3 regions of the Agromyces sp. NPDC058126 genome follow, and region 3 is predicted to be linked to each of the others. Evidence: predicted binding sites of a transcription regulator. Region 3 holds the regulator's gene; each other region holds the start of a gene.
The links. Region 3 encodes LexA, which represses DNA repair genes until DNA is damaged. Its sites were predicted from a motif close to TCGAACANNTGTTCGA; they were not measured.
Positions count from the first base shown of each region.

Region 1: uvrA (excinuclease ABC subunit UvrA) is a predicted target of LexA. The motif match lies at 1,439-1,454, and genes of this name have one in related genera.
Region 2: ACFVTR_RS02625 (Rv2578c family radical SAM protein) is a predicted target of LexA. The motif match lies at 1,148-1,163, and genes of this name have one in related genera.

Region 1 covers NZ_JBHVTS010000003.1:455,723-457,985, forward strand. The annotation lists gene uvrA (excinuclease ABC subunit UvrA) at 1-1,383, opposite strand, end outside; gene uvrB (excinuclease ABC subunit UvrB) at 1,505-2,263, opposite strand, start outside.
Region 2 covers NZ_JBHVTS010000001.1:569,953-572,215, reverse strand. The annotation lists gene ACFVTR_RS02625 (Rv2578c family radical SAM protein) at 3-1,139, opposite strand; gene ACFVTR_RS02620 (ATP-binding cassette domain-containing protein) at 1,240-2,263, opposite strand, start outside.
Region 3 covers NZ_JBHVTS010000001.1:1,141,249-1,143,511, forward strand. The annotation lists gene metE (5-methyltetrahydropteroyltriglutamate--homocysteine S-methyltransferase) at 1-481, shown strand, start outside; gene lexA (transcriptional repressor LexA) at 590-1,273, opposite strand; gene ACFVTR_RS05105 (LysM peptidoglycan-binding domain-containing protein) at 1,532-1,954, shown strand; gene ACFVTR_RS05110 (histidinol-phosphate transaminase) at 2,022-2,263, shown strand, end outside.

The DNA.
Region 1 (2,263 bases), on a different contig from region 3:
GAGTTCGAGCCGGTCCATGAAGGAGCGCGCGTCGGTGAGGCTCAGGAGGCCCACGTCGGCGATGCTGTGGTCGTGGATGAGGACCGAGAGCACCTCGGGCTTCAGCCGCTTGCCGTCGCACACGGGGCACGGCACCTCGCGCAGGTACTCGGACCACCGTGCGCGCTGCACGTCGGTCTCGGCCTGCAGGTACTGCCGCTCGATGTACGGCACGACGCCCTCGAAGCCGGAGCTGTAGCTCATCTCGCGGCCGTAGCGGTTGCGCCACCGCACCTTGACCTCGAAGTTGTCGCCGCGGAGCACCGCGTTGCGGGCGTCCTCGCCGAGCTGTTCCCAGGGGGTGTCGAGCGAGAACCCGAGATCCCTCGCGAGGCCGTCGAGCAGCTTCTCGTAGTAGTTGTAGAGGCTCTTGCCCTGCGAGGTCCACGGGAGGATGACGCCCTCGGCGATGCTCAGCTCGGGATCGCCGAGCAGCAGCGCCTCGTCGACCGACATGCGGGTGCCGAGGCCGGAGCACTCGGGGCACGCGCCGAACGGGGCGTTGAACGAGAAGGTGCGCGGTTCGATCTCGGTGAGCTGGATGGGGTGCTGATTCGGGCACGAGAGCTTCTCGGAGAAGGTGGCCCACGCCGCCGGCCCCTCCTCGTCGACGAAGTTGACCTGGACCAGGCCGTCGGTCAGCCGGAGCGCCGTCTCGAGCGAGTCGGTCAGGCGCCCGAGCACCTCGGGGCCCGCGACGAGCCGGTCGACGACGACCGAGATGTCGTGCTTGACCTGCTTCTTCAGCTTCGGCGGCTCGTCGAGTCGCACGACCTCGCCGTCGACGACCGCGCGTGAGTAGCCTTGGGCCGCGAGCTCGCGGAAGAGGTCGACGAACTCGCCCTTCTTCTTCGAGACGACGGGGCTCAGCACCTGGAACCGCGTGCCCGCTTCGAGCTCCATCAGCTGGTCGGCGATCTGCTGCACCGTCTGCCGCTGGATCTTCTCGCCGCAGACCGGACAGTGCGGCACGCCGATGCGGGCCCAGAGCAGTCGCATGTAGTCGTAGATCTCGGTGATCGTGCCGACGGTCGAGCGCGGGTTGCGGTTCGTCGACTTCTGGTCGATCGACACGGCGGGGCTCAGTCCCTCGATGAAGTCGACGTCGGGACGGTCGACCTGCCCGAGGAACTGCCGCGCGTACGCCGAGAGCGACTCGACGTAACGCCGCTGACCTTCGGCGAAGATCGTGTCGAAGGCGAGCGACGACTTGCCCGACCCGGAGAGCCCGGTGAACACCACCATCGCGTCGCGCGGAATCTCGACGTCGACGTTGTGCAGGTTGTGTACGCGGGCTCCGCGGACACTCAGGCGCGAATGGGCATCGAGACGTGAAACTGGCACCCTTCGAGTCTAAAGAGGACCACCGACACGCACGGCCGGGGTACACGCGCTCTGAGCGAACATATGTTCGATCGGCGCGTGCGGGGCGACGACCGAGTGCGTCGCCGACCCTCGTGGATGCTCAGCCGAGATGGCCCGCCTTCTCCATCTGGCGCAGCTCGCGCTTGAGTTCGGACACCTCGTCGCGGAGCCTCGCGGCGAGTTCGAACTTCAGCTCGCCGGCAGCCTCGAGCATCTGCTCGTTGAGGTCGCGGATGAGGTCTTCGAGATCGTTCGCCCCCTCCGCCGCGATGCCCTCGCGCTTCAGGTTCGGCACCGGCGACTTCTTGCGGCCGTCGCGGCCGGCGAGCAGCGCCGCCGTGTCGGCCTCCTCGCGCGCGAGCACCTCGGTGATGTCGGCGATGCGCTTGCGCAGCGGCTGCGGGTCGATGCCGTTCACCCGGTTGTACTCGAGCTGCATCTCGCGGCGGCGGGTCGTCTCGTCGATGGCCTGGTTCATCGAGTCGGTGAGCACGTCGGCGTACATGTGCACCTCGCCCGAGACGTTGCGCGCCGCGCGACCGATGGTCTGGATGAGCGAGGTCGACGACCGGAGGAACCCCTCTTTGTCGGCGTCGAGGATCGCCACGAGCGAGACCTCGGGCAGGTCGAGGCCCTCTCGCAGCAGGTTGATGCCGACGAGCACGTCGTAGACGCCGGCGCGCAGCTCGGTGAGGAGCTCGACACGGCGCAGGGTGTCGACGTCGGAGTGCAGGTAGCGCACCCGCACCCCCGCCTCGGTGAGGAAGTCGGTGAGCTCCTCCGCCATCTTCTTCGTCAGCGTGGTGACGAGCACGCGCTCGTCGCGCTCGGCCCGCTTGCGGATCTCCTCGAGGAGGTC
Region 2 (2,263 bases), 570 kb from region 3:
GGTCAGAACAGGGCCGCCGGGTCGGCGAGCGCGCCCAGTCCGGCGGGGAGTTCGAGCGTGGACGACGCCCTCTCGGAGCCCGCATGGGCACCAGCGCCGTTCGGCCGCCCAGCCGCCCCCGGCCGGGTCCAGCGGTCGCGGGGCTCTGCCGTCGACCGGACTCCGCCGGTCACCGGGTCTTCGATGCCGCGTTCGAGCCCGTGCGCCCGGATCAGCGGATGGATGCGCTGGGCGAGCCAGCGTCGGTAGTCCTTCGGGGCGTAGGCGTTGTTGCCGTAGTACATCGAGCGGTACTTCGGCACCAGTTCGGGATGCTCGCGTTCGAGCCACTGCATGAACCACGGCTTGACCGCCCCGCGCAGGTGGAGCGCGGCGTACAGCACGCTCGTCGCCCCGGCCGCCTTCACCTGCCGCAGCGCCTCGTCGAGGTGCGCCCGCGTGTCGGTGAGGTACGGCAGCACGGGCATGAGGAACACCGCGCAGTCGAGCCCGGCATCGCGGACCGCCGTCACGGTCGCCAGCCGCGCCTTCGTCGACGGCGTGCCCGGTTCGAGCGACTGCTGCAGTTCGTGGTCGTGGATCGCGATCGACATGGCGAGATCGACCGGCACGTGTTCGGCCGCCGCCGCGATGAGCGGCAGGTCGCGGCGCAGCAGCGTGCCCTTCGTGAGGATGCTGAACGGGGTGCCGCTCGTCGTGAGCGCGTCGATGATGCCGGGCATGAGCTCGTAGCGCCCCTCGGCCCGCTGGTACGGGTCGGTGTTCGTGCCGAGCGCGACCGGCTCGTGCCGCCACGACGGCCGGGCGAGTTCGCGCCGCAGCACCTCGGCGAGGTTCACCTTCACGATGATCTGACGGTCGAAGTCGTCGCCCGCGTCGAGATCGAGATACTCGTGCGTCGGGCGCGCGAAGCAATAGAGGCATGCGTGGCTGCAGCCCCGGTACGGGTTGATGGTCCAGCCGAACGGCATCATCGACTGGCCGGGCACTCGGTTCAGCGCCGACTTCGCGAGCACCTCGTGGAAGGTGACGCCGGCGAACTCGGGCGTCTGCACGGATCGCACGAGGTTGTTGAGCCGGGCGAGGCCGGGAAGGGCGTCGACCTGGTCGACTCCCAACTCCTGCCCGCTCCACCGCACTCGTTCATTCGAACATATATTCGAATCTCGCGCAAGCGTGCAGGGGCGAATGTCCGAAGAACGGGATGCCTCGGGGCGCACCCCGAGGCATCCCGCCTGCTCAGCCGGCGACCGCGACGGGGGCCGCCCTGCCCTGGTGCAGCTCGAGCCGCTCCCCCGACCAGCGCTGGCGCAGCCAGCGGTCGTGGCTCGCGATGACGACCGCGCCGGGGTAGCCGCCGAGCGCCTCCTCGAGCTCGGTCGCGAGCGCGAGCGAGAGGTGGTTCGTCGGCTCGTCGAGGAGGAACACGTGCGGCGGGCGCGCGAGGACGAGCGCGAGCGCGAGCCGGCGCTGCTGCCCGACCGAGAGCGCGCCGACGGGCCGCCCGAGGTCGCGCGGGGCGAGGAGGCCGAGGCCCGAGAGCGGCACCTGCTCGGCACGGCGCTCGCCGAGCACGCGCTCGTACGTCGCCCGCGGCGTCGCCGCGGGATCGGCGAAGCGGACGTCCTGCTCGAGCAGCTGCACGCGCAGTCCCCTGCGGCGCTGCACCGCTCCCCGGTCGGCGACGATCGACCCGGCGAGCACGCCGAGCAGCGTCGACTTGCCCGCCCCGTTCGCCCCCGTCACGAGCAGTCGCGAGAGCGGCTCGAGCCGGAGCCGCTCGAGCCGCAGCCGGCCCGGGACCTCGACGTCGTCGAGTTGCACGAGCAGCCCGGCGGACTCCTCGAGCGCATGCGATCCCGACGGGATCCCGGCGAACGCGAGGGGCGCAGGGGGCTTCCGCAGCTGCTCGCGTTCGAGCGTCGCGAGCCGCTGCTCGGCGTTGCGCACCCGGCGTGCGATCGAACGTTCGACGTTCTCGCCCTTGAAGTACTTGAGGAACTTGTCGTTGTCGGTCGCCGCCCGCCCGTGCGAGACGTTGCGCGCCGTCCCGCCGATCGAGGACCGGAGGCGCCGGAGCTCCTCCTGCTCGTCGTCGTACTGCCGCTGCCATCGCGCCCGCTCGTCGGCCTTCACGCCGAGGAACTCGCTGAATCCGCCGCCGAAGACCGTGCCGCCGAGGGTGCCCGATCCCCCATCGCCGGCGGACGCCGCGATCGCGCCCTGGCGCCCTGGATCGAGATCGAGCAGGCCCGTCGCCGCC
Region 3 (2,263 bases):
GCTGCTGCCGCTGAAGCTCGCCGACCAGCCGGCGTACCTCGACTGGTCGGTCGGCTCGTTCAAGCTCGCGACCGCGGGCGCGGCGGCGGCGACGCAGGTGCACACCCACCTCTGCTACTCGGAGTTCGGCGTCGTCATCGACGCGATCAAGAACCTCGACGCCGACGTGACCTCGATCGAGGCGGCGCGCAGCCGCATGGAGGTCGTCGACGACCTCTCGACGAGCGGCTTCGACCACGGCATCGGCCCGGGCGTCTACGACATCCACTCGCCGCGCGTGCCGTCGACGGCCGAGGTGCAGGCGCTCCTCGAGCGTGCGGTCGCCGAGATCCCGGCGTCGCGGCTCTGGGTGAACCCCGACTGCGGTCTGAAGACCCGCGGCTACGACGAGACGGTCGCCTCGCTCGAGAACATCCTCGAGGCGACGCGCGCGGTGCGCGCCGAGCTCGAGGCGCGCACCGAGCCGGTGCTCGCGGGCTAGCCGGACGACGAGAAGGGGCGGATGCCGCGTGCTGCGCGGCATCCGCCCCTCTTCTCTGTCTTGCGGTGCGTGCGGGGCCGCTCGCGCGGCCGGGGTCGCGTACCCGCGTCAGACCGCGCGGAGGACCGAGACGACCTTGCCGAGCACCTCGGCGTGGTCGCCCACGATCGGCTCGAACGCGCTGTTGCGGGGGAGCAGCCACGTGTGGCCGTCGCGCTGGCGGAAGACCTTGACGGTCGCCTCGCCGTCGAGCATGGCCGCGACGATCTCGCCGTTCTCGGCGGTGCGCTGCGAGCGCACGACCACCCAGTCGCCGTCGCAGATGGCGGCGTCGATCATCGAGTCGCCGACGACCTTGAGGATGAACAGCTCGCCCTTGCCGACGAGCTGCCTCGGGAGCGGGAAGACCTCTTCGACCTGCTGCTCGGCGGTGATCGGCACACCGGCGGCGATGCGGCCGACGAGCGGCACCATCGCAGCGTCGCCGACGGGGGCCGCGTCGCCCGCGGCGGGAGCGCGCTCCTCGAGTCCGGGCACCTCGATGAGGACCTCGAGCGCGCGGGGGCGGTTGGGGTCACGGCGCAGGTAGCCGGCGAGCTCGAGCTGGTTGAGCTGGTGCGTCACGCTCGACAGTGAGGAGAGCCCGACGGCGTCGCCGATCTCGCGCATGCTGGGCGGATAGCCGCGGCTCGCGACCGAGCGCTGCACGACCTCGAGGATGGCGAGCTGCTTGGCACTGAGGCTCTTGCGTCGACGCGCCCTTCCGATGTCACGCACGTCGTTGTCGCTCACGGTCTCCGCCCCTCGTTGCGATCGCCGCGCGATCGGATGTCGGTGGTTCCTGCTGCACTGTTGTCCAGACATTCGAAACTGTATCCGCCTCGCAGGGGTGCGGCAAACATTCGTTCGAGTGTGTCGGCATATTCGTGCACGAGAACGGCGGTGTTCGGATACTTGCCTTCGAATTCATTCGAAGATATATTCGGAACATAGATTCGCATTCGGCCCTCCCGGCCGAGGGCCGGATGCGATTCACTCAGGAGGTGTGAGATGAGCGCAGCGATCATGACCGGCGGGTACGCCCCGGTGCAGTCCCGCCCGGTGCCGTTCCACGAGCCCGACCGTCTCGCGCGTGCTGGCGCAGGCGAGGCGGCTGCGGTCCGCACCCGCCTGCGACTGACCCGGCGGGGCCGAGTGGTCTTCACGACGCTCGCAGCGCTCCCGCTCGTCGTCTGGGCGTTCGTCGTCGTGCTCGGGGCCGGCGGCGCTGCGGCCGACGTCTCCGGCGCCGGCGCGGGGGCCGCGCTCGAGTACGTCACCGTCGAGGTCGGCGCGTCCCTCTGGGAGATCGCCGAGTCGATCGCCCCCACCGCCGATCCGCGCGACACGATCGCCGAGATCGTCCGCATCAACGGCCTCGACGAGGCCACGATCGTGCCGGGCCAGCAGCTCGCCGTGCCGGCGGCCGAGTAGGCGGGCCCGCCCGGTCACACGGGGTCTCACGGAGGGGACGCCGCCCTCGCGTGGCTAGCATGGTTCGGTGACGAGTCTCGATGATCTCCCCATCCGCGACGACCTCCGCGGCCGTTCGCCGTACGGCGCCCCGCAGAAGTCCGTCCCCGTGGCGCTCAACGTCAACGAGAACACGCATCCCATTCCCGAAGACGTCGCCCACGACATCGTGGCCCGCGTCGCCGCCGCGATCCTCCGGCTGAACCGCTACCCCGACCGCGAGTTCGCCGAGCTGCGCGAGGCGCTCGCCCGCTACCTCGGCCACGGACT